One region of the Vibrio mytili genome, then DNA from elsewhere that is predicted to be linked to it. Evidence: predicted binding sites of a transcription regulator. Region 1 holds the regulator's gene; each other region holds the start of a gene.
The links. Region 1 encodes PurR, which represses purine synthesis genes. Its sites were predicted from a motif close to TNANGNAAACGTTTNCNTNA; they were not measured.
Positions count from the first base shown of each region.

Region 2: a site for PurR is predicted at 1,358-1,377, ahead of glpX (class II fructose-bisphosphatase). Genes of this name have one in related genera too.
Region 3: a site for PurR is predicted at 2,159-2,178, ahead of purT (formate-dependent phosphoribosylglycinamide formyltransferase). Genes of this name have one in related genera too.
Region 4: a site for PurR is predicted at 5,548-5,567, ahead of purM (phosphoribosylformylglycinamidine cyclo-ligase). Genes of this name have one in related genera too.

Region 1 is NZ_CP110481.1:1,880,046-1,887,721, reverse strand. It holds gene ONE56_RS08665 (TVP38/TMEM64 family protein) at 1-129, opposite strand, end outside; gene ONE56_RS08660 (TfoX/Sxy family DNA transformation protein) at 240-830, opposite strand; cyclic di-GMP riboswitch class I at 947-1,036, opposite strand; gene purR (HTH-type transcriptional repressor PurR) at 1,315-2,319, opposite strand; gene torD (molecular chaperone TorD) at 2,695-3,342, opposite strand; gene torR (two-component system response regulator TorR) at 3,607-4,323, shown strand; gene elyC (envelope biogenesis factor ElyC) at 4,431-5,231, opposite strand; gene cmoM (tRNA uridine 5-oxyacetic acid(34) methyltransferase CmoM) at 5,346-6,137, shown strand; gene mukF (chromosome partition protein MukF) at 6,140-7,477, shown strand; gene mukE (chromosome partition protein MukE) at 7,458-7,676, shown strand, end outside.
Region 2 is NZ_CP110481.1:230,633-238,308, forward strand. It holds gene glpX (class II fructose-bisphosphatase) at 293-1,300, opposite strand; gene zapB (cell division protein ZapB) at 1,649-1,891, shown strand; gene rraA (ribonuclease E activity regulator RraA) at 2,340-2,864, opposite strand; gene ONE56_RS01095 (1,4-dihydroxy-2-naphthoate polyprenyltransferase) at 2,947-3,864, opposite strand; gene hslU (HslU--HslV peptidase ATPase subunit) at 4,243-5,574, opposite strand; gene hslV (ATP-dependent protease subunit HslV) at 5,598-6,149, opposite strand; gene ONE56_RS01110 (SPOR domain-containing protein) at 6,911-7,456, opposite strand.
Region 3 is NZ_CP110481.1:1,284,240-1,291,915, reverse strand. It holds gene ONE56_RS06010 (CidA/LrgA family protein) at 1-281, shown strand, start outside; gene ONE56_RS06005 (LrgB family protein) at 283-960, shown strand; gene cdd (cytidine deaminase) at 1,213-2,100, shown strand; gene purT (formate-dependent phosphoribosylglycinamide formyltransferase) at 2,276-3,451, shown strand; gene ONE56_RS05990 (thiopurine S-methyltransferase) at 3,573-4,223, opposite strand; gene ONE56_RS05985 (phosphoribosylglycinamide formyltransferase) at 4,538-5,317, shown strand; gene ihfA (integration host factor subunit alpha) at 5,467-5,757, opposite strand; gene ONE56_RS05975 (AEC family transporter) at 6,272-7,150, shown strand; gene pheT (phenylalanine--tRNA ligase subunit beta) at 7,288-7,676, opposite strand, start outside.
Region 4 is NZ_CP110481.1:2,073,244-2,080,919, reverse strand. It holds gene fadE (acyl-CoA dehydrogenase FadE) at 1-1,583, opposite strand, end outside; gene lpcA (D-sedoheptulose 7-phosphate isomerase) at 1,956-2,531, shown strand; gene ONE56_RS09555 (class II glutamine amidotransferase) at 2,557-3,402, shown strand; gene purN (phosphoribosylglycinamide formyltransferase) at 3,498-4,142, opposite strand; gene purM (phosphoribosylformylglycinamidine cyclo-ligase) at 4,443-5,483, opposite strand; gene upp (uracil phosphoribosyltransferase) at 5,664-6,290, shown strand; gene ONE56_RS09535 (uracil-xanthine permease family protein) at 6,387-7,634, opposite strand.

The DNA of each region.
Region 1 (7,676 bases):
ATCAATATAAGCGTTTAAATCGGCTTGCTGGGCTTTGGCATTTTCTAAGGTCAAATAGGGGCTAAAGTATGTCGCTAAGATTACGATGACAGTAACAAGGATTAACCCGACGATCTTTTTTTTATCCATTATGCAGTTCCACTTAGATATCACAAAATCTATAGACAGGTTAAGAGAGGAAAAAATTTCAAAAAAAACCGCAGATAAAACTGCGGTTTGATGATACTTGAAAACGGACGTTACTGAAGTTGGCTTTTTAGTTCATCCCGACGAGTTTGCGGAACCACGCTCCAGTGAGTACCATTAATCGCGCCTTCTAAAGCCCAGAGTAGTTCGATACTTACAGAGGTGCTGTGCGTATCTTGGATTGCTTTATATGCGTTTAATGCGCCTTCTTCTTCGAGCTGTTCTACGGATTTAATTCCGGCTTTTTTCAACATTCGCTCTGTTGCTAACCGAAGGTTAGGTAAGTCTTTTAACCGCGTTGGTTTGGTATTGGCTTGCTCGACTTTTTCCAACTTTGCGCATTTAAGAGATTGTTGCGCAACGTCCAATAAACGTTCACGAGATTCCCATAAATCATTAGAAATAGCATAGTATTTAGTAACAACGGGAAAGCCACGCTTTTTATATACGTACGGTTTTAGTCCTTGTTTCTCGAACTGAGAACAGGACTGCTGGTCTGCTCGTATATGAAGCTGATTGTTCACTACTAGAGCAAACATAGTCTCATCTGCGAACAGCCCGAAGCCGCCAAACATTGAGCGCGATTTGATCGTGCCAAGTGCCTCAAACAGCTTCATTGAGTCTTTGAGTATTGGTTTATCCATGATGTCTTATCTCGGTGTAATTCATATTACGCCACCAAAAATCAGGTCCGAGAGATTAGCAAATGCATGTAGTAACAATGTCATTAAAGGGTAAACTCATTATATGCATATTTGCCATCGGCAACCCCGCTACCTTCCACTAAAAAATAGGGTTCAGGCCGGAAGCTTTGCGTCCCATTCTTTCAAATGGTTTGCCCTGTGCGTGACATTTTCAGAATACTGTGGATATTGAATCAATATCACATTTCAGCTCATAAAGTGTGATGTTCGTTCAGTAAATAATGCGTAATTATGCATTATGATTCTTATTATCTGATGTGGTCAATTAACACAACAAGAGAACGCTTTTATTGCATTAAGTGACAATAAAACAAAGAGTTATTTTGTGAGGTTTTGTGAAAAGTTAGATGGGGGTTTAATAAATGTTATTTTTAAGAAAAAAATAAGCACCTTGCGCAGGTGCTTATTTGTTAGACTATTTTACTCAGTTGAGTTTTTTAACCGTATTGCGGATGACCAGCTCAGGCTGCATTTCAAAAATTCGCTTCTCATGCTCTTTATCTTTAATTCGCTCAAGCAGAATTTCGAACGCATTTTTACCAACACGGCGCTTAGGCTGGTGAATGGTTGTAAGTGGTGGTGAGAAATACTCTGCCAGCTCAATATTGTCATAGCCCACAACAGAAATATCATCTGGCACTGAAATGCCATTTTGTTGTAATCGGCTCATTAAACCAAGTGCCATTGTATCGTTGAAGCAAAAGACCGCTGTTGGACGCTTTTTCATAGCGGTGATCTGATCGGCAACCAATACGGCAGTGTCACATTCAAAGTTACCTTCTAGAATCCAATCCTCGTTTACAGGGAGATCAGCTTCAGCCATAGCACGACGGAAACCTAGAATACGTTCCTTACAAGCCAGTTTTTCAAAGTGACCACTTAAACACGCAATATCAGTATGACCATTATCGATTAGGTACTTAGTTGCTATGTAACCACCTTCCTCTGAGTTATCCATGATTTTATCTGCTTGAGAGCTCTCTGGCCCCCAATCCATGACCACCTTTGGAATATCAGCATGACGGTCAAGCATCTCTTTTAGCTCTTCGGTTAAATCGGAGCACATAACCAAGATGCCATCAACACGCTTTTCTGCCAACATACGAATATAGTCACGTTGTTTTTCGTATATGCCACCTGTGTTACATAAAATCAGAGTATAACCTTGTCGGTAACAGTAACTCTCAACACCATCAATGACTTCAGAGAAGAATAAGTTGGTTGACTGAGTCACCAACATACCGATGGTTCTGGTTGAATTACATTTTAAGCTACGAGCTACCGCACTAGGGGCATAATTTAACTCATCAACCGCTTTCATGACTTTTTCTTGAGTTGCTTCTGCAACAAAGCGCGTTTTATTGATAACGTGCGAAACTGTAGTGGTTGAAACGCCGGCTAAGCGAGCGACGTCTTTTATAGTGGCCATAAATAGTGTCCTGTATCGAGCTACTATGATTATACCTTAGTGGAGAAAACCGGCTGCGCGAAAGTGCTTGCATTCACTTTATTGCATGTAATAAATACGCACCACGAGCGAGTAGATCGCGTTGATTATTGGTTATTCTATTATTGGTAAAGGCTTTTAGTAGCGGAGTTCAATGATCCTTGTCTGTTTTCATTTACGGAAAGTCATTGAACCAAAAAACACAAAAACCGCTGAAATGAGCGGTTTGCATGTAAATAATATATGTAATCGTTTGCGCTCACATTTTATCCCGATGTCACCAGTCAGGCAATGCTTTAGACAACAGTTTAGTGTATTTGAAGTCACAATTTTGCAGAGAACAACGATTAGCTATAATTATTCTCCAATCAGATAACCACTGTCCAGTTTACAAAATGCAATGAGCAACTGAGTCACACTGGAATAAAAGCCGAACTCATCAAGCTGGTAGCACTTTTTACCGAATTGGGGTAGCCATGTCATCAACTGGTTTTGAATAAAGTCATTTTGTTTTAGGAAAGCTTCTTCCATGTGCTTTTCTTGTTCAAACTCGTTGGAACGAATGATCATGTTGCCTAAAAAGTCGAGCTCTACGGCCAAGTGATCTGCGGGTTCATTTAAGCTAGCATCCACCTGTACGCCAAATTCTGCCATTAATCTTTCCATCTCTTCTGCTGGTTTATCATTAAGTAATCCAGAGCTACCGATGTACATAGAAGCGTAGGGAAGTGCACCGTGCTTGTGTGTTTTCAAAAACAGCTCACAGAAATCTGCGGCTAGCTCCAACTGAGCATCGTGACGCACTTGCAACCGATTCAGAGCATCAGTCAATGTATCGACTGCGGGCTTCAGGGCTGGGTTCTCGCCCAAACCAGATAGAAAGCCTCTTATCTCCACGCTGTGATACGCCTCTAGTTCTTTCTCTGTCAACTCTTTGGCAAACAGACTGGAAAACCACCAGTAAATTTCAGCGCGTTTTTCGTTGAAAGCCTTAAGTTCTTGCATGATTTGGCTCCTGCTAATGCACTCTCTTGAGCATCATAAATTCGTTTGAGGTTATGGGTATAAGTGTAATCAATTAAAATGAATAGCAGTAACTATGTTTGTGACGATTTATGCTGAAATATATGCAGTTGTTAATAGGTGTTCGTTAGATTGTTTTGAATCAAGAAAAACGTTAAATCTTGCTTTTTTGGCGAACAATGACTAGAAATGTTAATGATTATGAATAGAATACGATCCGGTAAATCACAACAGAAAGTGGTGTAAATGAGCTATCACGTATTAGTCGTAGAAGATGATGTCGTAACCCGCAGTAAACTAGTGGGTTACTTTCAACATGAAGGCTACACCGTCAGCGAAGCAGAGAGTGGCGCACAAATGCGTGAAGTGCTTCAATCAAATGATGGTGTCGATCTTATTATGTTGGATATCAACTTACCGGGAGAAGATGGATTAATGTTGACCCGGGAGTTACGCAGTCAATCAGATATTGGCATTATATTAGTAACAGGACGCACGGATAGCATAGATAAAATCGTTGGCCTAGAAATGGGGGCTGACGATTACGTAACAAAGCCTTTTGAATTAAGAGAGTTATTAGTTCGAGTCAAAAACCTGCTGTGGCGGATTTCAACGGCTCGACAAGGATCGAACAAGACGGCAAACGCGAAAGACGAACAGCATATCGTTCGTTTTGGGGAGTGGACGTTTGATATTCAGCGTCGAGCTTTAAGTCGCAATGATGAGCCCGTTAAACTGACCAAAGCCGAGTATGAGTTGTTGGTAGCGTTGTCTTCTTACCCAAATCAGGTGTTGAGTCGAGAGCGTATATTAAACATGATCAGCCATCGTGTTGATGCGCCAAACGACCGCACCATTGATGTACTTATTCGACGCATGCGCGCAAAAATGGAGTTTGATCCTAAGAACCCACAAATTTTTGTTACGGTTCATGGTGAGGGGTATATGTTCGCAGGCGACTAGTTTTTGCGTTCCATTTCGTTCAAACCAAAATCTAGACAAATCTAATAAAATAAAAAAGGAGAGCAACCTTGCTCTCCTTTTTTATTTTTTACCGTTTTAACCATGCTTTAATTGGTGGTTGATGGCTCTGGATCGACCATCGGAGTTTGTCCAACGGTATCACGCAGTCGTTGCCATATACTGCCTAAAAACTCATGCCAAAATATTTCGGTTTGCTCTAAATAACGGGCTTTTGGCGCGTATTTATCCCATGCTTGATTAATTTCATCTGTCGCTAAGAAGTTGGTTGGCGCAGGGAAGGGTTTAATGCCTGCTGCGTTGAACTCATATAAAGCGCGGCTCATATGGCTTGCTGATGTGACCAACACAATGCCTTTTTGCTGTACAAATGCTGCTGCTTGTCTTGCTTCTTCCCAGGTGTCTTTCGCATCCTCTAATAAAATAATGTCCGATTTTGCGACACCAAGTGCTAGCGCGACGTTGGCCATCATACGTGCGTGGCTGACTTCTGAACCACCCGCATAACCAGACAAAATAAGCTTGGCACCTGGGTACATGCGCAAAATACGTATGCCCTCGGTAAGGCGCATCAATGCTGCTCGACTTAATTGGGAGGTCGGTGGAATCTCGTCATCGACCACATGGCCATTACCTAAAACCATGACGTAATCAACGGAGTCAGATACGGGTAAAAACGCTTTGTGTTGACGTTCTAATGGCATTAGTAGGCTAGTTGAAACGGGTTGAAACGCAACTAAGAAGAGACCAACAAAAGAGAATAAAACAACGAAACAACCCGTTTTACGTTTACGGGTAAAACTAATGAGAGCAAGTCCGAATAAACCTATCAATAGCAGTGCCGGTAGGGGCATCAGCAAGGCGGACATTACTTTTTTCAGCTCAAACATACATAAATAGTCCGAAAAAACATCAATTGATAATAAAAATGAGGATATCCCTCTTTATTCCTGCTTTCCTTGTGCCAGAATAGCGGCACAATCCGTTATGATAACTCAGCAGAAGTGACAGAAGACCGCAATTTCGACGATATCGCCCACAAATTTGCAAAAAATATATACGGCTCCGACAAAGGAGAGATCCGTCAAATCATTGTGTGGGAAGATTTTCTAACGATTCTAAGTGAATTAGGCGCCGACCAGCAACCCCTAAGCGTACTTGACGCTGGTGGAGGATTGGCCCAATTGTCGCAAAAGCTTGCTAAGCTCGGACATCAAGTCGCGTTATGTGATCTATCTTCGGAAATGCTGCAACTAGCCAAACAGGAGATTGAAAAAAACGGTTTGCTTGAGCAGTATCGATTGATTCATTCACCGGTTCAGTCCATTAACGAACATATGGAAAAGCCGGTGGATCTTGTTATGTTCCACGCGGTGATGGAGTGGTTGGTTGAACCAAAAACTGCACTGGATAAAGTGTTGGAACAAGTTAAACCCGGGGGCATTGCATCGGTGATGTTCTATAACCATCATGGTTTAGTCTACAAAAACGTGGTTTGTGGCAACATTCCTCACATTTTAGACGGCATGCCTCACCGAAAAAGATTTAAACTACAACCACAAAAAGGCTTGAAGCCAGAAGACGTCTATCAGTGGATTGAAGACGCGGGTTTTCGTATTTGTGGCAAGTCTGGTATTCGATCCTTTAGTGATTACATAGGAAATATGCAATACATGGGAGACTACCAGTTTGAAGATGTGTTGGCGCTAGAAAAACAACTTTGTCGACAAGAGCCATACCTCTCATTGGGCCGCTACATTCATGTGTGGGCCAAGAAGAATGATAAACAGGAATAACAATGAGTGAGATGACTCTCGATGCTGCAGAGCAACCAATAGACGAACTGGTTGGCTGGGTTAAGCAGCAAGATTTCTCGTTGAACCTGACCACAGAACGCTTGGCGTTTTTGATCGCCATTGCGGTATTGAGTAATGAAAGGTTTGACGAAGAATTGGGTGAAGGTGAATTGCATGATGCGTTCGCCATCGTCACTCGGCTTTTTGATGATACGGGCGAAGCTTCCGCGTTTCGGGCTAACAATGCCATCAACGAGATGGTTAAGCAGCGCCTTATCAGCCGTTTTGTCAGTGAAATTACCGATGGTGCGAGCATCTATCGCTTGTCGCCTCTTGCGATGGGCATTACCGATTACTACGTTCGCCACCGTGAGTTCTCTAAATTGCGTCTTTCCATTCAGTTGTCAATGGTGGCAGATGAAATGGAAAAAGCGATTGAGGCCGCACAAAAAGGTGGTACACCGGGCCACTGGAAGAAAAACGTGTACGGAGTGCTCAAGTATTCTGTAGGCGAAATTTTCGATCAAATTGATCTTAACCAACGTGTCATGGACGAACAACAACAGTCAGTGAAGCAACAGATTGCTGAACTGTTGAACAAAGACTGGCGTGAAGCGATCAATAACTGTGAAGCTTTGCTGTCGGAAACGTCCAGTACGTTAAGAGAGCTTCAAGATACGCTGCAAGCGGCCAGTGATGAGCTTCAAACGCAAATCTTAGATATTCAAGAGCTTGTTTATGGTGAGCCGGAATTGGAATTCATCGAAGAAGCACTGTTTGGTTTGCAAATGAAGCTTGACCGAATCACCAGTTGGGGGCAGCAAGCCATCGATCTCTGGATTGGCTACGATAGGCACGTACACAAGTTTATTCGTACCGCCATTGATATGGATAAAAACCGTGCTTTCAGCTCGCGTTTACGTCAGTCCGTAAAAGAATACTTTGATATGCCTTGGTATCTGACCTATGCAGATGCCGAGCGATTATCTGACCTTCGTGATGAGGCATTGGTGCTCCGTGATGACGAAGTGACCGGCCAAGTTCCGATGGAAGTGGAATATGAAGAGTTTCAACAAGTCAATGATGAGTTGTCTGAGCGTATTGGTTCTATGCTAAAAGCGCACAAAGAACAAGGCACCGCTATCGACTTAAGCGTGGTGTTGCGAGACTACCTTGCACAACACCCACATACTCATCACTTTGATTTAGCTCGAATCATCGTTGACCAAGCGGTTCGACTCGGATATTCAGAGTCGGATTATCAAGCCATTCAACCAGACTGGAAAGCAATCAACGAATTCGGCGCAAAGGTACAAGCGAATGTCATCGACCGATACTAATGAATACATGTCAGACAAACTGGCAAAAGCAATTTCTAATCCTCTGTTCCCAGCACTAGACAGCATGCTACGAGCAGGGCGTCACATCTCAAGCGAAGATCTCGACAATCATGCGTTGTTGTCGGACTTTGAAGTTGAGCTTTCTTCTTTTTATCAACGTTACAACACCGAGTTGGTCAAAGCGCCTGAAGGTTTCTTT
Region 2 (7,676 bases), 1.3 Mb from region 1:
GTCCTAGGTCCTAGGGGGAGCGCGTGGAACCAGCAGGGTTAAATGTTGGTTTTGTGTTTGTTGTTTTGGAATACGGAGCGCTTCGCTTCTCGATTACAGAGGCGTTTGCTGTGGTTTCCGTATTCCGTATTCCGTAATCCGAGGACACTTTCTCCAGTCTTACGCTGATTCACTGCAACTCCAGCGATCACACCTAGGACCTAGGACCTAGGAGCCTAGGATCTAGAACCTACTTTATCTAGGTCCTTTCTTTTCCCTAGGCCCTCGGTTTTATAACCCTAGGTCCTCAAAACTACACAATAATATCGCGCACTTCTGGGTCTTTACGTTCCAAGTAGTGGATGGACTTAATGCGACGAATTGTACGGCAGCGACCGCGGATTAACAGCGTCTCTGTGGTGGCGATGTTACCTTGACGCGTGATACCGTCTAACAAATCACCTTTGGTAATGCCAGTGGCGGAGAACACCACATTATCGCTGCGGGCCATGTCTTCCATTTTTAGAACTACATTGGCTTTAACGCCCATCTCTTCACAGCGTTTTAGTTCGGCAGCACCGTAGATACGGTTTTCTTCGTTGTCACCTTTGACTTCATGGCGAGGAAGAAGGCGACCGTGCATATCACCGTCCAACGCTCGAATAACGGCGGCAGAGACCACACCCTCTGGCGCGCCACCGATGCAGTACATAGCATCGACTTCACTGTCTGGCATACACGTTAGGATAGATGCTGCTACGTCACCGTCTGGCACGGCAAAGACGCGCACACCCATGGATTGCATCTCGGCGATAACGTCGTCATGGCGTGGTTTGGCTAGGGTGATGACGACAAGCGTGTCGAGTGTTTTGTTGAGCGCATTGGCGATGTTTTCTAAGTTTTCTTTCAGTGGTTTGTTGAGGTCGATAACCCCTTTGGCACCTGGACCAACAACCAATTTTTCCATGTACATGTCAGGGGCTTTGAGAAAGCTGCCTTTTTCGCCAGCCGCAAGGACTGCAAGTGCATTGGACTGACCCATGGCCGTCATGCGAGTGCCTTCGATTGGATCAACCGCAATATCAACAGCATCACCACCGATACCCACTTGCTCACCGATATAGAGCATTGGTGCATCATCGATTTCGCCTTCGCCAATCACGATTTCACCACTGATTTCAGTTTTGTTCAGTAGCGTACGCATAACCTCTACGGCCGCGCCGTCTGCTGCGTTTTTGTCGCCACGGCCAAGCCATTTGTAACCAGCGAGTGCTGCACCTTCAGTCACACGGGAAAATGCCATTGCTAAATCGCGTTTCATGATGTCTCCAAGTAAGCAAGAGGGAAGAATAATTTGCGCGAGGATTTTAGCACAACGCTGGTTAAACGTTTGCCTTTTTGCGTGTCTTTAACCTTCACTAAGTTGAATTTGATCAAAGCTTGGCTGAGTTTTTATTGTGGCGATGGCAAAATAACGTGGTTAAAATTGCCTCACGAATAAGAAAAGTCAGCGTTTAGTGAAATAGCGCTGTTTTTTTAATCGAATGATGCAAAATATCGAATATAGGGCGTGTTTATCATCGCTACGCTGAGTAGAATGAACTTCATATAGGTTAGGTGCACGTCTGTCTCGTGCGTCACTCCAACGGAATAACATAGGTAGGCCAAGATGTCTTTTGAAGTACTAGAACAATTAGAATCGAAAATTCAAACCGCAGTTGACACAATCACTCTTCTTCAGATGGAAGTAGAAGAGCTGAAAGAAGACAAAGTGAAACTAGAAACAGAAGCGAATGAACTGCGCTCTCAACGTGAAGATCTTGAGCAGAAAGCTCAACAAGCACAACAAGAGCACGCTCAGTGGCAAGAACGCATTCGCGCACTACTTGGCAAAATGGACGACGTAGAGTAATTCTATCGGTTCATTAGAATCTAAAACACCCGCCTCGGCGGGTGTTTTTACATAAAGGTCCTAGGGAAAGCCAAGGTCCTAGGAAAAACACAGGTCCTAGGTCCTAGAGGGAGTGCGCGGAACTAGCTGGGATAAATGTTGGTTTCGTGTTTGGGTTTTGGATTACGGAGCGCTTCGCTTACAGATTACAGAGGCGTATGTTCTGTATTCCAAGGCCACATTAACCTACTAGTAGCCTAGTGCTTAATACCTGTGTTTCCGGGTTCCGTATTCTGTAATCAGTAATCCAAGCCGACATTCACTAAGGTCACGTCTATTCACCGTAACTTCAACGATCTCGCCTAGGACCTGTGTTTCCGTAATCTGTATTCCAAGACCACATTCGCCTAGGTTGCGTTTGAACTCTGCAACTCCAACAATCTCGCCTAGGACCTAGGTCCTTTTTTTCCTAGGACCCTAGCGCCTCTTCTTCTTCCTCATCCAACTCTAAATCAATATTGAGCGGCTCAGGCGAGAGGATAATGCCGGTGCTGTCGGCATAGAGATAATCTTCAGGGAGAAAGCTGACGCCACCAAAGTTAACTGGGACATCTAGCTCACCGATACCTTGGCTGGTGGCGCCGACAGGGATAGAAGCGAGTGCCTGAATCCCGAGGTTCATGTCTTCGAGTTCGTCGACTTCACGAACGCACCCATAAACGACGATGCCTTCCCATTCGTTGTCTTCTGCGATGGTTGCTATTTCTGCATCGACAAGGGCTTTACGTAAGGAGCCGCCACCGTCAATTAGCAGAACACGACCCACGCCATCTTGCTCAAGCGTTTCACGGATCAGTGAGTTGTCTTCAAAACACTTGATAGTGGTGACCTGTCCGGCAAATGAAGCGCTGCCGCCAAAGTTACTGAACATTGGCTCAACCACATCGACTTGATCGAGATAGATGTCACAGAGTGCTGAGGTGTTGTATTCCATAGCGTACCTTTCTAAGCAGAAAAGAAAATTGGTTGTCCTTGAGTATATCTGGGCATTAAGTCAATGCAATGACATTCTTTTTTTAACTTACCAGAGTTTGAGCTACCACAATTGTTGCGAACAATATATTGGTCGTTAAGGAGCATTTGACGATGGCTGGCAACATCGGGGCAATTTGTGCTGGTTTTTCTGTATACCAAACCGCTTTTCCGTGATGGAGAACGAAATAGACGCTGAGCAAGAAGGGCAGACTAATCCAGATGGACTTATCTTGAATCAATAGGTAACTGGCAAACGCAACCACAGCCCCACCAAGCAAAAGAAAATGGTATTGCTTGGCTTTGCGCTGACCTAAGCGTACTGCCACGGTTCGTTTGCCACACTCACGGTCATTTTCAATGTCGCGCATGTTGTTAATATTGAGTACTGCGACCGCGAGCAACCCACAGCCAAGTGCAGGAAGAAATAAAGTGCTATCGATGTGGCCGGTATGGAGGAAGTAAGTACCAGAGACGCCCAGTAAACCAAAAAACAGAAAGACTGAAATATCACCAAGCCCGACGTAACCATAAGGTTTGCTGCCCATGGTGTAGGCAATCGCTGCCAATATCGCAAGAACTCCGAGCCCGATGAAGGTCACGATACTTTCTACAGAGTTCAGTGAATAGAGCACTAAAACAAGTCCGGAAATGACCGTGAGTCCAATATTAAAGATGATGGCTTGTTTCATTTGCTTAGGACTGACAGCACCAGATTGCATCGCACGTACTGGGCCAAGACGTTTTTCATTGTCGGTACCTTTAACCGCGTCACCATAATCATTGGCAAGGTTAGAAAGGATTTGCAGTAATGTCGCGGTGACAAACGCCAGAATGGATACCATCAGAGAGAAATCCCCCGCAGCGTATGCAAGCACACTACCGGTAAGAATGGAGACCAATGCGAGTGGTAATGTTTTAGGGCGAGCGGCCTCAAGCCAGATCTGCAGAGATTGTTTCATGAAATTTTCGTGCTAGTAATTCATTTGCCCAGTATAAGCTCAAACACTCGGTTACGCTATTGACCTGAAGCAAGTCAATAAAATATAAGAAAACAGAAGACAGAGGTCTTAGGGGGAAACATAGGTCCTAGGTCCTAGAGGGAGTACGCGGGGGCTCCAGTGTTAAACGGTGAGTTGTTCACTTGTTGTTTTTGGAATACAGAGCGCTGCGCTTACCGATTACAGAGGAGTATGTTCTGTATTCCGTAATCTGTATTCCAAGACCACACTCACCGAGGTTGCGTTTGATCTCTGCAACCTCAGCGATCACACCTAGGACCTAGGAGCCTAGAACCTAGAACCTAGGTCCTTCCTATATCCTAGAACCTAGGTCCTTTTTTAAAGAATAAAACGACTTAGATCTTCATCTTCGATGGTATCGCCTAGGCGAGCTTTCACATAGTCTGAGTTAATCACAAACTTGGAGCCAGATTGCTCCGCAGCATCGTAAGAGATCTCGTCCATCAAGCGCTCCATGACGGTATGCAGGCGGCGCGCACCGATGTTCTCGGTACTTTCGTTAACGGTCCAGGCGGCTTCCGCGATTTGCGTGATTCCGTCTTCGGTAAACTCGATATCGACATCTTCGGTCTTCATCAATGCAACGTACTGCTCCGTCAAAGACGCTTTTGGCTCCGTTAGGATGCGTTTGAAGTCATTGCTGCTTAATGCTTCCAGTTCAACACGAATTGGTAGACGGCCTTGCAACTCCGGGATTAAGTCTGACGGTTTTGCTACTTGGAAGGCACCAGAAGCCACAAATAGGATATGGTCAGTTTTTACCATGCCGTGTTTGGTTGATACGGTACTGCCTTCAATCAAAGGAAGTAGATCGCGCTGGACACCTTCACGAGATACATCTGGGCCTGAGCTTTCACCACGCTTACAGATTTTATCGATCTCATCAATAAAGACGATGCCGTTGTTTTCTACGTTGAAGATTGCGGCTTCTTTGAGCTCTTCTTGATTGACCAGCTTCGCGGCTTCTTCTTCAACTAGCGCTTTGAGTGCATCTTTGATTTTCAGCTTACGTTTCTTCTTCGTGTCGCCTGCAAGGTTTTGGAACATGCCTTGCAATTGGTTGGTCATTTCTTCCATGCCAGGAGGCGCCATGATCTCTACGCCCATTTGAGGTGCGGCAACGTCGATTTCAATTTCTTTATCATCGAGTTGCCCTTCACGTAATTTCTTACGGAAAACCTGACGTGTGTGCGACGACTCTTCGGTTTGTTCAGCTTGGCCCCAACTGTCTCGAGCGGGTGGTAGCAATGCATCCAAAATGCGCTCTTCGGCTTGCTCTTCAGCGCGGAACTTCACTTTTTCCATCGCTTGTTGGTGCGTCATTTTTACTGCGACATCTGTTAAGTCACGAATGATGGTTTCGACTTCTTTACCTACGTAACCCACTTCGGTGAATTTAGTGGCTTCGACTTTGATAAACGGCGCGTTTGCCAGTTTTGCAAGTCGACGAGCGATCTCAGTTTTACCCACACCAGTAGGACCGATCATCAAGATGTTTTTCGGCGTCACTTCTGCGCGCAAGCTCTCTTCGAGCTGCATACGACGCCAGCGGTTACGAAGCGCAATCGCAACCGAACGTTTTGCTTTCTCTTGGCCAATAATGTGGCGGTTCAGTTCATGAACGATTTCGCGAGGTGTCATTTCAGACATATTCTTTCCTTACTTCGTTACGATTACTCGGTTGGTTTAGCGAGCTCTGTGGTTGAGTCTAGCTCTTCTACCGTGTGGTGATGGTTGGTGAATACACAGATGTCACCTGCGATGTTCAATGCTTTTTCTGCAATTTCACGTGCGTCCAAGTCGGTATTTTCGAGTAGCGCAGTGGCCGCTGCCTGTGCGTAAGCGCCACCAGAACCGATCGCGATCAGGTCATTTTCTGGCTGAACGACGTCACCATTACCAGTAATGATTAAAGAGGCGGTTTCATCTGCGACAGCAAGCAGTGCTTCGAGTTTGCGCAGTGCGCGATCACTTCTCCAGTCTTTCGCCAGTTCTACAGCGGCTTTGGTCAAATGGCCCTGGTGCATTTGCAGCTTACTTTCGAAGCGTTCAAATAGGGTGAAGGCATCCGCGGTACCGCCTGCAAAGCCTGCCAGTACTTGGTTGTTGTATAAGCGGCGTACTTTGCGTGCGTTCCCTTTCATGACGGTATTGCCTAGCGATACTTGGCCATCACCCGCGATGACGACTTTATTGCCTCGACGTACAGATACTATGGTAGTCACAGTCGACCTCTTGAATTATTTCTCTTTGGATTTAATTCTGTATATGGGGGAGGGTAGTTTGGGATTCAAGGGGGAAATAAACAGAGGTCCTAGATTTGTAGGATCCTAGGTAAGAGACAGGTCCTAGGTTATAGGATCCTAGGTCCTAGGCGTGATCGCTGAAGGTGCGGTGAAAAAACGTGAGGCCGAAGAGAGTGGCCTTGGAATACAGGTTACGGACTACGGATTACGGTAAACACTTCTGTAATCGGGAAGCGAAGCGCTCTGTAATCCCAGTCCACAAGTTCAAATGGTGATGCTAAAACGCCCAAGTTTCAGATAGCTCCCTCTAGACCTAGGAGCCTAGAATCTAGGGCCTAATTTCCCTGTATTCCGTAAGCGAAGCGCTCTGTAATCCCAGTCCACAAGTTCAAATGGTGACGCTAAAACGCCAAAGTTTCAGCTAGATCCCTCTAGGACCTAGGAACCTAGAACCTAGGCCCTAATTTCCCCTGTATTCCATAAGCGAAGCGCTCTGTAATCCCAGTCCACAAGTTCAAATGGTGATGCTAAAACGCCCAAGTTTCAGATAGCTCCCTCTAGACCTAGGAGCCTAGAATCTAGGGCTTAATTTCCCTGTATTCCGTAAGCGAAGCGCTCTGTAATCCCAGTCCACAAGTTCAAATGGTGATGCTAAAACGCTCAAGTTTCAGCTAGATCCCTCTAGGACCTAGGAACCTAGAACCTAGAACCTAGGCCCTATTTTCCCTAGGCCCTTTTTCTTATAAATTATCCTTCCAAATCGCACACGGCTCGATTTTCGCACGTTGCAACTTGTGACGGTCTTTTTCCGCATCGCGTTTGAATTTGTACGGACCTAGGACGACTCGATACCAAGAGCTGCCGGACTTTTTGATAATTCTGCTCGACATGCCTTGGAAGGCGACGGCAAGTTTACGCTCTTCTGCCTGGGCTTGGGTTTTGTACGCACCACACTGCATGATATAAGGGATTTTTGAGACTTTAATGTCTTTTGCCACGACCTCGACTTCTCGCTTCGGTAGTGTCTCTACATATTCCCACTTCTCTTCTGGTGGTGGTGGAAGATCTTTTTTAGGCTTTGGTTTGCTGACTGGTTTTGTCGGCTGTTGCACCACAGGTTGCTCTGGCTCAGGATCGCTGCTTAGCATATACAAGCCATAGCCAAAACCGCCCACGAGCAAAATAGCAAGCAGACCACTACGCCAAGGCTTTTTCTTAGGAGTTTGTTTTCTGGTTGGTTTTTTTGGGGCGCCTCGCCCCCGTCTTACATAATCTTTGTTTGCCACGGTTACTTCAGATCATCAAGGATTCTTGCAGGTATGTTAATCCAGAATGATACGAGAAAACACCCTGTTAATGCATTCTTGTTAGGTAAGGGGATATAAAAATTAAAGATAGGTCCTAGGGGAGAAGAGATAGGTCCTAGGTAAAAGAAAGGTCCTAGGTCCTAGGGGGAGGGCGTTGAGATTCAAGAGCTAGATAGTGGCCTTTGTATTTGTGGTTTAG
Region 3 (7,676 bases), 600 kb from region 1:
TCACCAACGTTTCAGTACCGGGTAGTGTGATTGGCATGCTGGTATTGTTCTTCTCTATGACACTGGGCATTGTAAAAGTCGAGTGGGTTAAACCCGGCGCGAGCTTGTTTATCCGTTACATGATTTTGCTGTTTGTTCCCATCAGTGTCGGGTTAATGGAGCATTTTGACATGCTGATCGCCAATGCGTTACCCGTCCTTGCTAGTGCGGTTGGTGGCTCCCTTATCGTACTAGTGAGCTTGGCATGGCTATTGGATTACCTGCTAAAGGAGAACTATTAATATGTGGTTAATTGTCACTATTGTTGTTTTCCTGATCGCTCGTACAATCGCTATCAAACTCAACTCCCCCCTTGCTAACCCACTGCTTATCTGTATTGCGGTGCTCATTCCTCTGTTGATCTATTTAGACATCCCATACGAGACGTATTACGCAGACAATAGTGTGGTGAGTTTTTTACTGCAACCCGCTGTTGTCGCGCTTGCTTACCCACTTTATGAGCAGTTACCTCAGATTAAAGCGAATTGGCGCATCATTACGTTTGCTTGCACGCTAGGCAGTATTATGTCGATGCTGACGACAACCTTAATTGCGGTAGTGTTTAAAGCCGATATTAACTTGATCGCCAGTTTATTAGGTAAATCGGTGACGACGCCTATTGCAATGGAAATCTCGAGCCACCTTGGCGGTGAGGCAGCCGTTGCGGCGATTCTGGTACTGATTGCTGGGCTGTTAGGGTCTATCATCGCTTATCCTATTTACAACCTTATTGGCATCAAACACCCTATTGCTCGAGGTCTGACGATGGGGACGGTTTCTCACGCGCTTGGCACCGCTACTTGTGCAGAAAAGCAGCCAGAAGATGCCGCCTTTTCCTCACTCGCTTTGGTTTTGTGCGGCATTATTACGTCGATACTGGCACCAAGCTTTTTTGCACTCGCGGTGTGGCTGTATCAATAAGCCTCCAATCTACACGGCTTGTGAAGCAACTAAAAAAGAGTTTTACCCTATAATTAACTCGTCATTCTCCACTTCGATGGATAGAGAATCGTTAAACTTGTCGCAGTAAAATGAGATGCAATCGAATACATGTGTGAGCTCTCTCTAATTATGTAACAGATGTAACCATTGCATTTCACAATGTGACAGGAGGCACAGAACATTTTTCTGTCTCACATACAATAATGTTCCATGCAATAACAAGGATTCAACATGAAAAGTCGCATTGAACAGGCGCTCGCAAGCGCTCCTGAAGCACTTTCAACTCAACTTGCGCCAATTGTCCAATCGGACGATTTTGATGCTACTATTTCAGCACAACAGTTCGAACAGTTGCGCGCAACTACTGGCTTATCAGATAAAGAGCTTCGCGTTGCCCTACTGCCTTTTGCTGCCGCTTATGCCTATACGCCTATTTCAGAATTCTATGTCGGTGCCATTGTCCGTGGCCTTTCCGGTCGTCTGTACTTTGGCGGAAATATGGAATTTCTCCACGTCCAGTTAGGACAAACCGTTCATGCCGAGCAGGCGGCGATCAGTCATGCTTGGATGAAAGGCGAACGTGGTGTGAAAGATATAACCATTAACTTCAGTCCATGTGGCCACTGCCGCCAATTTATGAATGAGCTTTCCACTGCGAAAGAGCTCAAGGTTCAATTACCCGAACGTGAAGAAAAGACACTGCACGAATACCTACCAGAGGCATTTGGGCCGAGTGACTTAGGCATCGAATCTGCGCTGATGGCAGAAGTGAAGCATCAGTTCAGCTGTGATGATCAAGATGCGTTGATTCAAAAAGCCGTAGAGGCGATGAATATGAGTCATGCCCCTTATACAAACAACTTAAGCGGTTTAGCATTAGAGCTCAAAAATGGTCGCCAATTCCAAGGTGCATACGCTGAAAACGCAGCGTTTAACCCAAGCTTACCGCCGCTTCAAGTCGCCTTGATTCAAGTATTGCTTGCCGGTGAAACATTCGAGAATATTCAAGCCGCAGCGTTGGTAGAAAACTCACAGGGTAAAATTAGCCACCTTGCGGATACCCAGTCCACATTAGAGTCGTTAAACCCGGATATACCGTTAAGTTTCGTTAACGTATAGAACACGTGACAAAGATAAGAGCTCTACAACAGGTAGAGCTTTTTTATTGACAAAAACCTTGCGCAAACGTTTGCTTCACTGACAAAATTCAGTATGATCCCCTGCAAATTCTGTCTCATCATACTAATCAGAGTTATTTTCTACGATTGGTATCCATATTTTGTAAGGGAACACTATGTTCGGTACTGCAACCAGCTCAAATGCTACCCGCGTATTACTTCTTGGCTCTGGAGAACTCGGTAAAGAGGTCGCGATCGAATGCCAAAGACTTGGCTTAGAAGTGATCGCCTGTGATCGTTACGCTGACGCCCCGGCAATGCAAGTCGCCCACCGTAGTTATGTAATCGACATGCTAGACGGCCAAGCTTTGGAAGCAATCATTAACAAAGAACAGCCGGCTTACGTGGTCCCTGAAATCGAAGCTATCGCGACCGATAAACTGGTTGAACTCGAAGAGAAAGGACTGAATGTTGTCCCGACGGCAAAAGCCACCAAGCTCACAATGAACCGTGAAGGCATTCGTCGTCTAGCAGCAGAAGATCTTGGCTTAACAACATCGCCTTACCGTTTTGCGGATAACTACGAAGACTTCAAAGCAGCCGTCGATTTTGCGGGTATTCCTTGCGTGGTTAAGCCAGTGATGAGCTCGTCAGGTAAAGGCCAAAGCGTTATTAAATCCGAAGAAGATATAGAAAACGCTTGGAACTACGCGCAAGAAGGCGGTCGTACTGGTGCGGGACGTGTCATTGTTGAAGGCTTTATCGACTTCGATTACGAAATCACCCTGTTAACGGTTCGCGCGGTTGATGGCGTTCACTTCTGTGCACCTATCGGTCATCGTCAAGAAGACGGAGACTACCGTGAGTCTTGGCAGCCACAAGTTATGTCCGAGAATGCGATAAAAGCCGCTGAGTATGCCGCAGAGAAAGTGGTGAATGCGCTTGGAGGCTACGGGATTTTTGGCGTGGAGCTATTTGTTAAAGGTGATGAAGTCATCTTCAATGAAGTCTCCCCTCGCCCACACGATACCGGCATGGTCACTATGATTTCTCAAGAGATGTCTGAGTTTGCACTTCACGTGCGCGCGTTTACGGGTATGCCTATCAATAGCATTGTTCAATATGGCCCTTCGGCATCCGCTGTTATCCTTGGTCAAGGTACCTCAACGAACATTCGTTTTGATAATGTTGCTGAAGCGGTGGCGCAACCTCAAACGCAAGTTCGTCTATTTGGTAAGCCAGAAATCGACGGACGTCGCCGTTTGGGCGTGGTATTGACTCGCCGAAACTCAACGGAAGAGTCCGTTCAAGATGCGGTCGCAAGCGCGGCTAAAGTTAACGTTATCTACTAAGCGACTTATTCATCAAGCGATGATAATAACGTCTGCCATTTTAAGGATAGAAACAAAAGCGCAGCTCAAGGGCTGCGCTTTTTCGTTGCTTTACGTATTTCGTAATGCTCAGTATTGAGAACTACGGAGCTTCAATTAAATACACTTCTTCAGAGAAACGACTCAATCCTTTGTCTTTGATTTTAGGGTGGCTCTCATCTGCTTCATCAACGTTCAAGCACGTTACTTTATAACCCGAGAACAACTGCTCTATTTCACTCACAGGCACACTAAACGGTGGGCCCGCCATTTCTTCTTGTACGTAGTTCAACGTGATCAATAGAATTCGTCCACCTGGGTTAAGTAACTGTTTTAGTCGACTTGCGTATTCTTCTCGCATATCTTCCGGCAGTGCCACAAGAGAGGCTCGGTCGTAAATAATATCAACTTGTGAAAGCGGCGCAGTAAAGAAGTCACCCGTATAAATGGACAACTCATCAAACTGATACAGCTCGTGCATGCCGTTGATTGGCGTGACCATTGGTGTGTAGAAGTGCTCAGCAAAGAAAGCGCGAACGGCAATTTGACTTAGCTCTACGCCGACAACTTCTTCATGTTTGGTTGCAAGCCAAGCGAGATCTTCCGATTTACCACATAAAGGAACCAGCACCCGGTCACTACGTGTTGGTTGCGTATGATGCCAATGTGTTGGCAATAATGGGTTCACATCTTCCAGGTGAAATCCGATTTTATTACTGGCCCATTTGTTGTGCCAAAATTCTGGGTCTCTCATCGTTTTCTTCTTGTTAGCTGATTGTCATTTTGTGCGTTAAGCCTAATGGTTTTTCAGAATTTGTCTATGCCGTTCATCTTTCGTTAATACTCAAGTGATAGGATATTTCCATACCTTAAGTGAAAGCTCTGATACCGAAATATCAGAATAATAAAAATATAAATGGCGACCTAGCGCACGATTCTACTATTAAGTTTATTTATAACCTTGGAATCTGTCGATAAGACCCCATTCATAATGTGAGTACCTAACTTGCCACACTTAGTGACATTTTGTTCCCAATTTTCTAAGTGCAAGCAACTAAAGGAGTGTGAATGAGCTTATTTTTACGTACTACCGCTTTGATGCTTTTAGTACTAAGCCGTGCCCCAGCATTCGCTGCAATCCCTAACACGTCAACGACGAGCAACATACAAAATCGTTCTGCCAGCCAAAACGAAGTGTGTCCGAAACGATTCAAACACAGCCTTAGCGGCTTATATGGCATTCAATCATTCGACACCCAAGCAACTCAACCCTACTCCGATTTCGACATTATCTACAGCAAAGCACATCAAGCACAGTTTGAGCTTGAAACCATCTGCAAAAGTTCAGCGTTATTAAATAATGCCCTACCACTTTTCGCGGGAGTAAAATCCCAACATCGCGCCGAAGAAAAAGTACGTATTGAACTCAATAACCAAGTAGAAAGGATTACTGACCTTGCCCGAGGCACAATTGTGGCGGACGATGTGCCTAGTTTAATCTCGATTTATGAGACCCTCGAACGAGAGACGACGATCGTAAAAGTCAAAAACCGTTTCAAGAAACCAGGTCCATCGGGCTACCGTGATTTAAACTTATTGGTTCGGTTACCCAAAACGAATCTTATCGCTGAAGTTCAACTTCACCTAAAAGCCATTGCAGACGTAAAAAGTGGGCCAGAACACGACTTGTATGAAAAAATTCAAAAACTGGAAAGACTAGCCATGCAGGAGAAACGTGATTTAAATGAGATTGAGATGGCGTCAATTCAGCGTATGCGTACTCAATCCAAAAATCTGTATCAACAAGCGTGGCAGCCGTACTTAACTACACACTTGGAAGCAGCCTAACGCAAGACTATCGTCTTGTTTTGAGCAAGAAACAAAACCACCGCTCCGAAGAGCGGTGGTTTTTTAATGGGGTGAAGGTATTAACAAAGGTTAAATACAACAAAAGATCACCATTTAGTGTGATCTTTTGTTCGGGGTCGCAGTTACGGTTATTTCTTCAAGTTTTCTACACGAGCTTTCAATTTTTGACCCGGGCGAAATGTAACTACACGTCGAGCAGTAATAGGAATATCTTCACCGGTCTTTGGGTTACGACCAGGACGTTCATTCTTGTCTCGAAGATCAAAGTTACCAAAACCTGACAGTTTTACCTGTTCGCCACTTTCCAGTGCCTTACGAATTTCTTCAAAGAACACTTCCACCGTTTCCTTGGCGTCCCGTTTACTAAATCCCAGCTTATCAAACAGGTTTTCTGCCAGTTCGGCTTTTGTGAGCGCCATAAAACTTTCCTCAAAGCTATGTTTAACAATGCTACTTAGTGTAGCGCCAGAGCAGTTTTACCCTACCAATTCAACAACATATCGGGGTTACATCAGGAAGTGTATGACAAGCTTCTGATTTTCGCCAACTTTTTTTGACCACGTAGAAATACAACAACCACAATCAAAACATTGTTAAAAACCAACAATCTAACATAAACTATTTCATACCACTGTTTATTAAATTTATTTATAGTTTATAAAACTATAAATAAATACATTACCAATATTAACCACTACTCAATAAAAATATCAGAGATTGCTAATTTGACGGACAATTGACATAAAATCTCACGTAAATTCAGAGGATTGTCTCAATTTCACATCTAAGTCTCTAATTTTGCGCAGTACAACTAAGCGATGATAAAGAATGATTGAACCCAAAGTTCTCAAGGGTTATTCGTGACGGTTTGAATAAAGGCTGCTAGTGTCTTTTGTTTGTTCCTCTTCAAATTACTCATTTTTAAGAGCATTCATGATTCACCAAGTCATCAGCATTCTGTTCCCAGTGTTCGCTCTAGTTGGCGTTGGCTATCTTGTCGGACGATATATTAAGCCTGACTTTCGGCCGATTAATCGCATCAATATGGAGGTGTTTACTCCCGCCCTCGTATTCTCATCGCTGGTGAGTATGCCATTAAATTCAAACCAAGGTCCTCTTCTGTTGGCTGCAATTGTGGCAGTTGTCGTGCCTGGTTTAGTGATGCTCCCTGTATGTAAAATCACTGGGTTATCTTTTAAATCTTGGGCACCACCACACATGTTCCGAAACAGCGGCAACCTAGCCATTCCCCTGTTTACTTATACCTTTGGAGATGTTGCTCTTTCTTCTGCAGTCATGCTATTTGTGGTTTCTGGCTGTCTTCACGTTAGTTTGGGTGTCTCTATATTGAGTAACGGAAACCCTTTCAAACAAATGATTAAGATGCCGATATTTTTGTCTGCTTCGCTTGCAATGGCGCTGAACTTATCTGGCTTTGGTGCATGGGGTCCGCTGTATGAAGCCACAGCGCTTTTGGGCCAAGCTGCCATTCCGGTCATGTTACTGTCCCTTGGCGCACAGATGTGTCACTTAAGGTTGGATGGTTTAAAAGTGGGTGTGATATGCAGTGTACAGTCATTAACCACAGGCGCCATTGCGTTTGGATTAATTTATTGGTTTATCCCTCTGCCGACGATGCAACTGCAGATGATGGTCTTGTTTACCATGTTACCACCAGCGGTGATGAACTACCTGTTTGCAGAACGTCTGAATATTGAACCAATGAAAGTCGCCTCCATGGTCCTCTTCGGTAACTTTTTCAGCATATTAACGTTGCCAATTCTCTTAACTTACACCTTATCGTTGGGATAAATTGCGCTCACGTACAATCGTTCCTATGTCGAGCGTCGAACAGGGCAATTACCAGTTCCGTATTCCGTATAAGCATAAAAAAACCCTGCTGAATCAGCAGGGTTTCTTGTCTCTTAAGAAAGGTAGCCACCTAACGTTTAGTCACGTAGTGCTGCACCAAACTTCTCAGAAACATGAGCAACAATCGCGTCTACCGCACCAGCGATATCTGCATCTTCAAGCGTGCGCTCAACGGACTGCAGAGTCAGCGCGATAGCTAAGCTCTTCTTACCTTCTTCAACGCCTTTACCTACGTAAACGTCGAATAGTTTTGCATCTTTTAGGAACTCACCGCCTTGCTCAAGACAAGCGTTAACGATGTCACCAGATGCGACTGTTTCATCCACAACGACCGCGATATCACGACGGTTTGATGGGAACTTAGAAAGCTGAACCGCTTCAGGGATCACTTTCGAGTTGATTGCAGACCATTCGATTTCGAATACGATAGTACGACCATTTAGACCGAACTTACGCTCTAGTTCTG
Region 4 (7,676 bases), 190 kb from region 1:
GCCGCGTTCATTTCCGCCAGTACGTAAGGATGACAACGAATCGCACCCTGACCGAAGATGATCATAGAACGGGTTAAAATGTTTGCGCCTTCAACCGTTACCGCAATTGGCGACCCTTGATAACCACGCGCCAAGAAATTAGATGGGCCTAAGCAGATGCCCTTGCCACCGACGATGTCCATCGCATCAATAATTGACTGCTGACCGCGGTGGGTACAGTGGTATTTCACTATCGCTGAAATAACCGATGGCTTTTCGCCTAAATCAATTCCCGCGACAGTAAGGTTACTCGCGGCATCCATCACGTAAGCGTTACCACCTAAACGAGCGAGTGGTTCTTCAATGCCTTCCATATGGCCAATTGGTTGTTTGAACTGACGACGAATTCGTGAGTATGCACCAGTCGCCATTGCGGCGGTCTTGATTCCACCCGTTGAGTTTGACGGTAGGGTGATGCCACGGCCTACAGACAAGCACTCAACTAGCATACGCCAGCCTTGGCCAGCCATTTTCTGACCACCAATAATGAAGTCGATAGGAACAAAGATGTCTTTGCCGCGCGTTGGACCATTTTGGAATGGCACATTCAGCGGGAAGTGACGATTACCAATTTCGACCCCTTTTACGTTAGTTGGAATCAGGGCGCACGTGATACCGAGATCTTCTTTGTCACTCAACAAACCTTCTGGATCTCGCAGTTTAAAGGCTAAGCCAAGTACAGTCGCGACAGGGGCAAGGGTAATGTAGCGTTTATTCCATGTAAGGCGCATGCCCAGAACTTCTTTGCCTTCCCATTCACCTTTACACACCACGCCAAAATCAGGAATCGAGCCCGCATCCGAGCCCGCTTCTGGACTGGTCAGGGCAAAACACGGGATTTCTTTCCCTTCGGCAAGGCGAGGTAAGTAGTGATTTCTTTGCTCTTCGGTTCCGTAATGTTGCAGTAGTTCGCCAGGACCTAATGAGTTAGGTACGCCAACGGTAGAAGAAAGCACCCCTGAAACGCCCGTCAGTTTTTGCAAAACTAGAGATTGGGCATAAGCAGAAAATTCTAATCCACCGTATTTCTTCTTAATGATCATGGCAAAGAATTTGTGATCTTTCAGGTATTGCCATACTTCTGGAGGCAAATCGGCCATTTCATGGGTGACTTGGAAGTCATTTACCATGGCACATACTTCATTGACGGGACCATCGAGAAAGGCTTGCTCTTCCGCACTCAGTTTCGGTGCCTGAATTGCGTGCAGCTTTTGCCACTCCGGTTTGCCTTTGAACAGCTCTGCTTCCCACCAAACGGTCCCTGCATCCAATGCCTCTTTTTCTGTTTGAGACATCGCAGGCAAGACTTTTTTGAATAGGGCAAGAGCTTTTCGGCTGATGAGAGATTGACGTATGGTAGGAACGGCAAAGACAGCTACGAGCAGCGCATAAATGCCCCAACCGATAATGTTTACACTGCCAAGGAGTGACAGAACCAGCATTACTAAGGTCAGTGAAGCGACGGATTTTACCAGTGCCATTCGGTGATAGAGCGTGACACTAAGAGTCATTGACAGTGCAACGATTGAGAGCAAGATATCCATATGTATTTCCTTTTCAGACGTTATATGTGTTGTATGTCTGCGATTAGGTAAGAGGTCTAACCAGTTACTGCAAGTGTAACCAATTTATTAACGAAATGTAAAATACTGATTTGGTCAAAAAGTGATCCAAGTAGAGTTAATGTTCTAAATTTATATTGTCAGTGCTGAGTTTGTAGCCAGGTTATGGGGTTTATTTGTGTCAAAAATTCAAATCTGTTGGATCTCTATCGACACTAATTCTTGTTTGTGGGTAAACTCTATACCCAGATACTCTCAATATGTTGGGGTCTGTGAGAACGACTCAGCATCAGAGCCATTTGCACCGGCAAAGCAACCGCATGCCGATGACCGAAATAAAAAAGAGAACCTCCTATGTACCAAGATCTGATTCGAAGCGAACTGAACGAAGCTGCTGAAGTGCTCAACAAATTTTTAAGCGATGACCATAACATTGCGCAAATTGAAGCCGCGGCGAAAATGATTGCCGATTCTTTTAAACACGATGGCAAAGTATTGTCATGTGGTAATGGTGGATCTCATTGTGACTCGATGCACTTTGCCGAAGAGTTGACTGGTCGTTATCGTGAAAATCGCCCAGGTTACGCTGGCATTGCAATTTCAGATCCAAGCCACCTTTCTTGTGTGAGTAATGACTTTGGCTACGACTTTGTATTCTCACGTTATGTCGAAGCAGTGGGACGCAAAGGTGATATTCTGTTTGGCTTGTCGACGTCTGGGAACTCGGCAAACATTTTAAAAGCCATTGAAGCGGCACAAGCGAAAGGCATGAAAACCATCGCGCTGACAGGTAAAGATGGTGGCAAAATGGCAGGCTTGGCAGATATTGAAATTCGTGTTCCGCATTTTGGTTACGCGGATCGTATTCAAGAAATACACATTAAAATCATCCATATCATCATTCAGTTAATTGAAAAAGAAATGGAATAATTCTAGGCAAGAGGTTCATTAAACCATGTGTGAATTGCTCGGCATGAGCGCCAATGTTCCTACAGATATCTGTTTTAGTTTTACGGGGTTGATGCAGCGCGGGGGACGAACAGGTCCACACCGCGATGGCTGGGGCATAACTTTCTATGAAGGAAAGGGGTTTCGAACCTTCAAAGATCCTAAGCCAAGCTGTGACTCTAAGATCGCCGAACTGGTGCAAAACTACCCAATAAAAAGCTGTGCAGTGGTGAGTCATATTCGCCAAGCAAACCGAGGCGGGGTCAATCTCGAAAATACCCATCCGTTCACACGTGAGTTGTGGGGCAAGTATTGGACGTTTGCACATAATGGTCAGTTATCTAACTACCAAGATTTGCATACAGGTGGGCACCGACCGGTTGGAGAAACCGACAGTGAACTCGCTTTTTGTTGGTTGCTGAAACAGATGGAAGATCGTTACCCTGAGCCTCCTCAGGATATGGAATCCGTCTTCCTTTATGTGGCTAAATGTTGCGTTCAGTTAAAAGACAAAGGTGTGTTCAACATGCTGCTTAGTAATGGCGAATTTGTCATGACGTATTGCACCAATCACCTTTATTGGATCACGCGAAGAGCGCCATTTGGCAAAGCTGCTTTGCTTGATGAAGATGTCGAAATCAACTTTCAGGAAGAGACCACGCCAAACGACATTGTGTCCGTTATCGCCACTCAACCGTTAACAGGTAATGAAGAATGGCAACGCATGAAGCCGGGTGAATATGGGCTGTTTCATTTTGGAGAACTGGTGAAAAACAATGCGCATGAGCTCGCTGATGTGCCATTTGCTGCACCAAAACCCGGGAATCAAGCACCGGCTGAGCCGTTAGAGTAAAGATAACCTCTAGAACAACGAAAAAGGCAGTCGTGTGACTGCCTTTTGTTTTTGTTCGGGGTAGGGAGGGTATTTTGTGCTAGGTGGAGAGTGTATTACTCGTCCTCTGCAGCGTAACCGTGCTCGCCGAGTTCTTTTCCGTCCAACCAAGCTTTCCCGTTTTGCATCGACAATCGACCTTCGACTAGCCAGTTAGTCACCATTGGGTAAATTCTGTGTTCTTGAGTTTGAACGCGGGCTGCAAGCGTGTCTGCATCATCGTCAGCAAAGACTGGCACTTTGGCTTGCAGTATTACCGGACCGCCGTCGAGTTCTTCAGTGACAAAATGAACGCTGGTACCGTGTTCTTTGTCCTTAGCGTCAATTGCGCGCTGGTGGGTATGTAGCCCCGGGTATTTTGGCAGTAGCGAAGGGTGGATATTAATCATCTTACCCATGTAATGCAGGACAAATTCACTGCTAAGAATGCGCATGTAACCGGCGAGAACAACGACATCTGGCTGATACTGGTCGATTTGTTTCATGAGTTCCGCATCAAAGGCGTTACGGGAGTCAAATGCTTTAGGATCGACAAAGTGACCATCCACATTAAATTGCTTAGCTCGCTCCAATCCGTACGCGTCTGCTTTGTTTGAGAAAACAGCAGAAACATGCGCGTTGGGCATGCTGGCATCGCAGGCTTCTAGAATGGCTTGCAGGTTACTACCGCTACCAGAAATGAGGACCACTATATTTTTCATGTGTTGAGGCTGCCTTAAAATTGTAGATCCTTTAAAAGTACCTACTATCAAAATGGTTTTCGAGGTTCCAGATAGCAGAATGAGGACCTAGTCATCTAGTATCCTCATTCTTTTCATTTTTTGAGCTTGAATATACCAATGCCAGTAATTTTATTGTCATAAAATTGCGTAGGAAAAATCGCTTAGAGCAAGACAAAATTTGCGGTAACTAGTGGTTCTAATTACAAAAATTATAACGCAGCTATCAGCGATTTTAACCAGCAAGAATGATGAGAAGATTGCTGGAATTGGTATTATAAGTTAGTTGATCTCTACTTGCTCTTCATTTGCTTCAGCTTGAGCGATTTCACCAATGACCCATGCGTTTTCGCCTTCTTCTTTAAGAAGCGCAACGGCTGCGTCTGCTTGGTCTTTTGGTAGGGCGACGATCAGACCAACACCACAGTTAAAGGTGCGGTACATTTCATGCGTCGTAACGTTCCCTTTTTCTTGTAGCCAATTAAAGATAACAGGCCATTCCCAGCTGTTGCCATCGATCACTGCTTTTGTGCCTTCTGGTAAAACGCGTGGGATGTTTTCCCAGAAGCCACCGCCTGTGATGTGAGAAATCGCATGGATGTCATACTTCTCAATCATCTTAAGCGCTGACTTAATGTAAATTTTAGTCGGTTCTAGAAGATGCTCACCAATCGTACGACCAGCTAAATCTTCGTTTTTGTTTGCACCTGACACTTCAAGGATCTTACGGATAAGTGAGTAGCCGTTTGAGTGGGGGCCGCTTGAACCTACCGCGATAAGAGCATCGCCTGCAGCGACTTTTGAGCCATCAATGACGTCTTCTTTTTCGACTACGCCAACACAGAAACCCGCGACATCGTAGTCTTCGCCTTCGTACATGCCCGGCATTTCCGCTGTTTCACCACCGATAAGAGCACAACCCGCTTGAACACAGCCCTCTGCAATGCCAGACACCACATCTGCAGCAGTGTCGACATCCAGTTTGCCTGTTGCGTAGTAGTCTAGGAAGAACAATGGCTCTGCCCCTTGTACGATAAGGTCATTCACGCACATTGCTACAAGGTCAATGCCGATGGTGTCGTGCTTGTCCATATCCAGAGCGAGGCGAAGTTTGGTGCCTACGCCATCAGTACCAGACACTAATACTGGCTGTTTGTATTTAGTTGGCAGCTCACACAGTGCGCCAAAACCACCGATACCACCCATCACTTCAGGGCGACGAGTACGTTTTACGGCACCCTTAATACGATCGACAAGCGCGTTACCTGCATCAATATCTACACCAGCATCTTTATAACTAAGAGAAGAGTTATTACCACTCACAGGGAAGTCCTCGGTATTTAAGTTGGATATGAAAACGGCGCTATTCTACCAGTGCTTAAATACAGATAGCAAACGTTTGCGCTGGTTTTTTTCTTTGGTGATATCGCCTGCTATCTTCGTCAAAATTATGTATAATCTGAAGGTTTATTTAAATATTGCCAACTATAGCCGGAGATGGACATGAAAGTTGTTGAAGTAAAACACCCTCTAGTAAAACACAAAATTGGTTTAATGAGAGAAGGTGATATCAGCACGAAACGTTTTCGTGAGCTAGCGACAGAAGTCGGTAGCCTACTTACTTACGAAGCAACAGCGGATTTTGAAACAGAAAAAGTGACCATTGATGGTTGGAATGGCCCAGTTGAAGTCGACCAAATCAAAGGTAAAAAAGTAACCGTAGTGCCAATCTTGCGTGCAGGTCTCGGTATGATGGATGGTGTACTTGAGCACGTACCAAGTGCGCGTATCAGTGTGGTCGGTATTTACCGTGATGAAGAGACGCTAGAGCCAGTCCCATACTTTAACAAACTGGCCTCAAACATCGAAGAACGTATCGCTCTTGTGGTTGACCCTATGCTTGCAACTGGCGGTTCGATGATTGCAACCATTGACTTACTTAAAGAGCAAGGTTGTAACCAAATCAAAGTGCTTGTTTTAGTGGCAGCACCAGAAGGGATTGAAGCATTAGAAAAAGCGCACCCAGATGTAGAACTTTACACCGCAGCAATTGACCAGAAACTCAATGACAAAGGTTACATTGTCCCTGGCCTAGGTGATGCGGGCGATAAGATCTTTGGTACTAAATAAGCGCGACCTTGATTCTTATAAATTGAATTAAAAACAAAGGCTTGGTTAAAAACCAAGCCTTTTTATATTTGTTTTTGATTGGAAAAAGTGGACCGTTTACTTCTGTTCTTCCATTTGAGCGTTGTCAACGACGTGGTTTTCACCTAGGTCATGAGGTAGCACTAAGTTCAGAATAATTGCCACTATGCCGCACAAACTGACACCCTGAAGACTGAACTCGCCAACGCCGAAAGCCATGCCGCCGATACCAAAAACCAGTGTCACTGCAACAATCACTAGGTTACGAGATTTATGCAGGTCAACATGGTTTTTGATTAAGGTATTAAGACCCACAGTCGCGATAGAGCCAAACAGCAGGATCATGATGCCGCCCATTACAGGCACTGGAATGGTCTGAAGAATTGCACCAAGCTTACCAACCAACGCAAGAACGATAGCGGTAATCGCTGCCCAAGTCATGATTACAGGGTTGAACGCTTTAGTCAGCATCACGGCCCCCGTTACTTCGCTATAAGTCGTGTTTGGTGGTGCACCAACCATAGATGCTGCAATCGTAGCGATACCGTCGCCGGTAATGGTGCGGTGTAATCCTGGTTTTTTCAGATAATCTTTACCTGTCACGTTCGAAATAGCGAGCATGTCACCCACGTGTTCTACGGCAGGAGCAATGGCAACTGGAATCATGAACAGAATCGCATTGATATTAAACTCGGGCGTAGTGAAGTTAGGCATCGCTAACCAAGCCGCTTGTGCCACAGGGGTAAAATCAATTACGCCATAGAATAGTGACACCGCGTATCCAGCCAAAATACCGCCAAGAATAGGAACCAGCTTTAAGAAGCCTTTGGTAAAGACACTGAGCACAATCGTTGTTAATAATGAAACAGAAGAGATAATGATTGCGGCATCACCGTTGACTAGTTGAGCGCCACCGTCACCCGTTTTACCAATCGCCATATTGACGGCAGTAGGTGCTAAGCCGAGACCAATGACCATGATCACCGGCCCTACGACCACGGGAGGTAAAATCTTGTGAATAAAGCCGACACCGCGAACTTTGATCATGGCACCAAGCGCAACATAAACTAAGCCGGCAGCCATCAAACCGCCCATGGTTGCAGCGATTCCCCACGTTTGGATTCCAAACATAATAGGAGCAATAAACGCAAAGGAAGAAGCAAGGAAAATAGGGACAGAACGTTTAGTGATCAATTGGAAGAGAAGAGTACCGACACCAGCACCGAAGAGAGCGACATTGGGATCGAGACCAGTCAGAAGCGGCACGAGAACCAGTGCACCAAAAGCGACAAAGAGCATTTGAGCGCCTTGTAACGCATTTTTCATAATCATTTCCTATTCAAAAAATTTGGCGGATATTAGCATGTA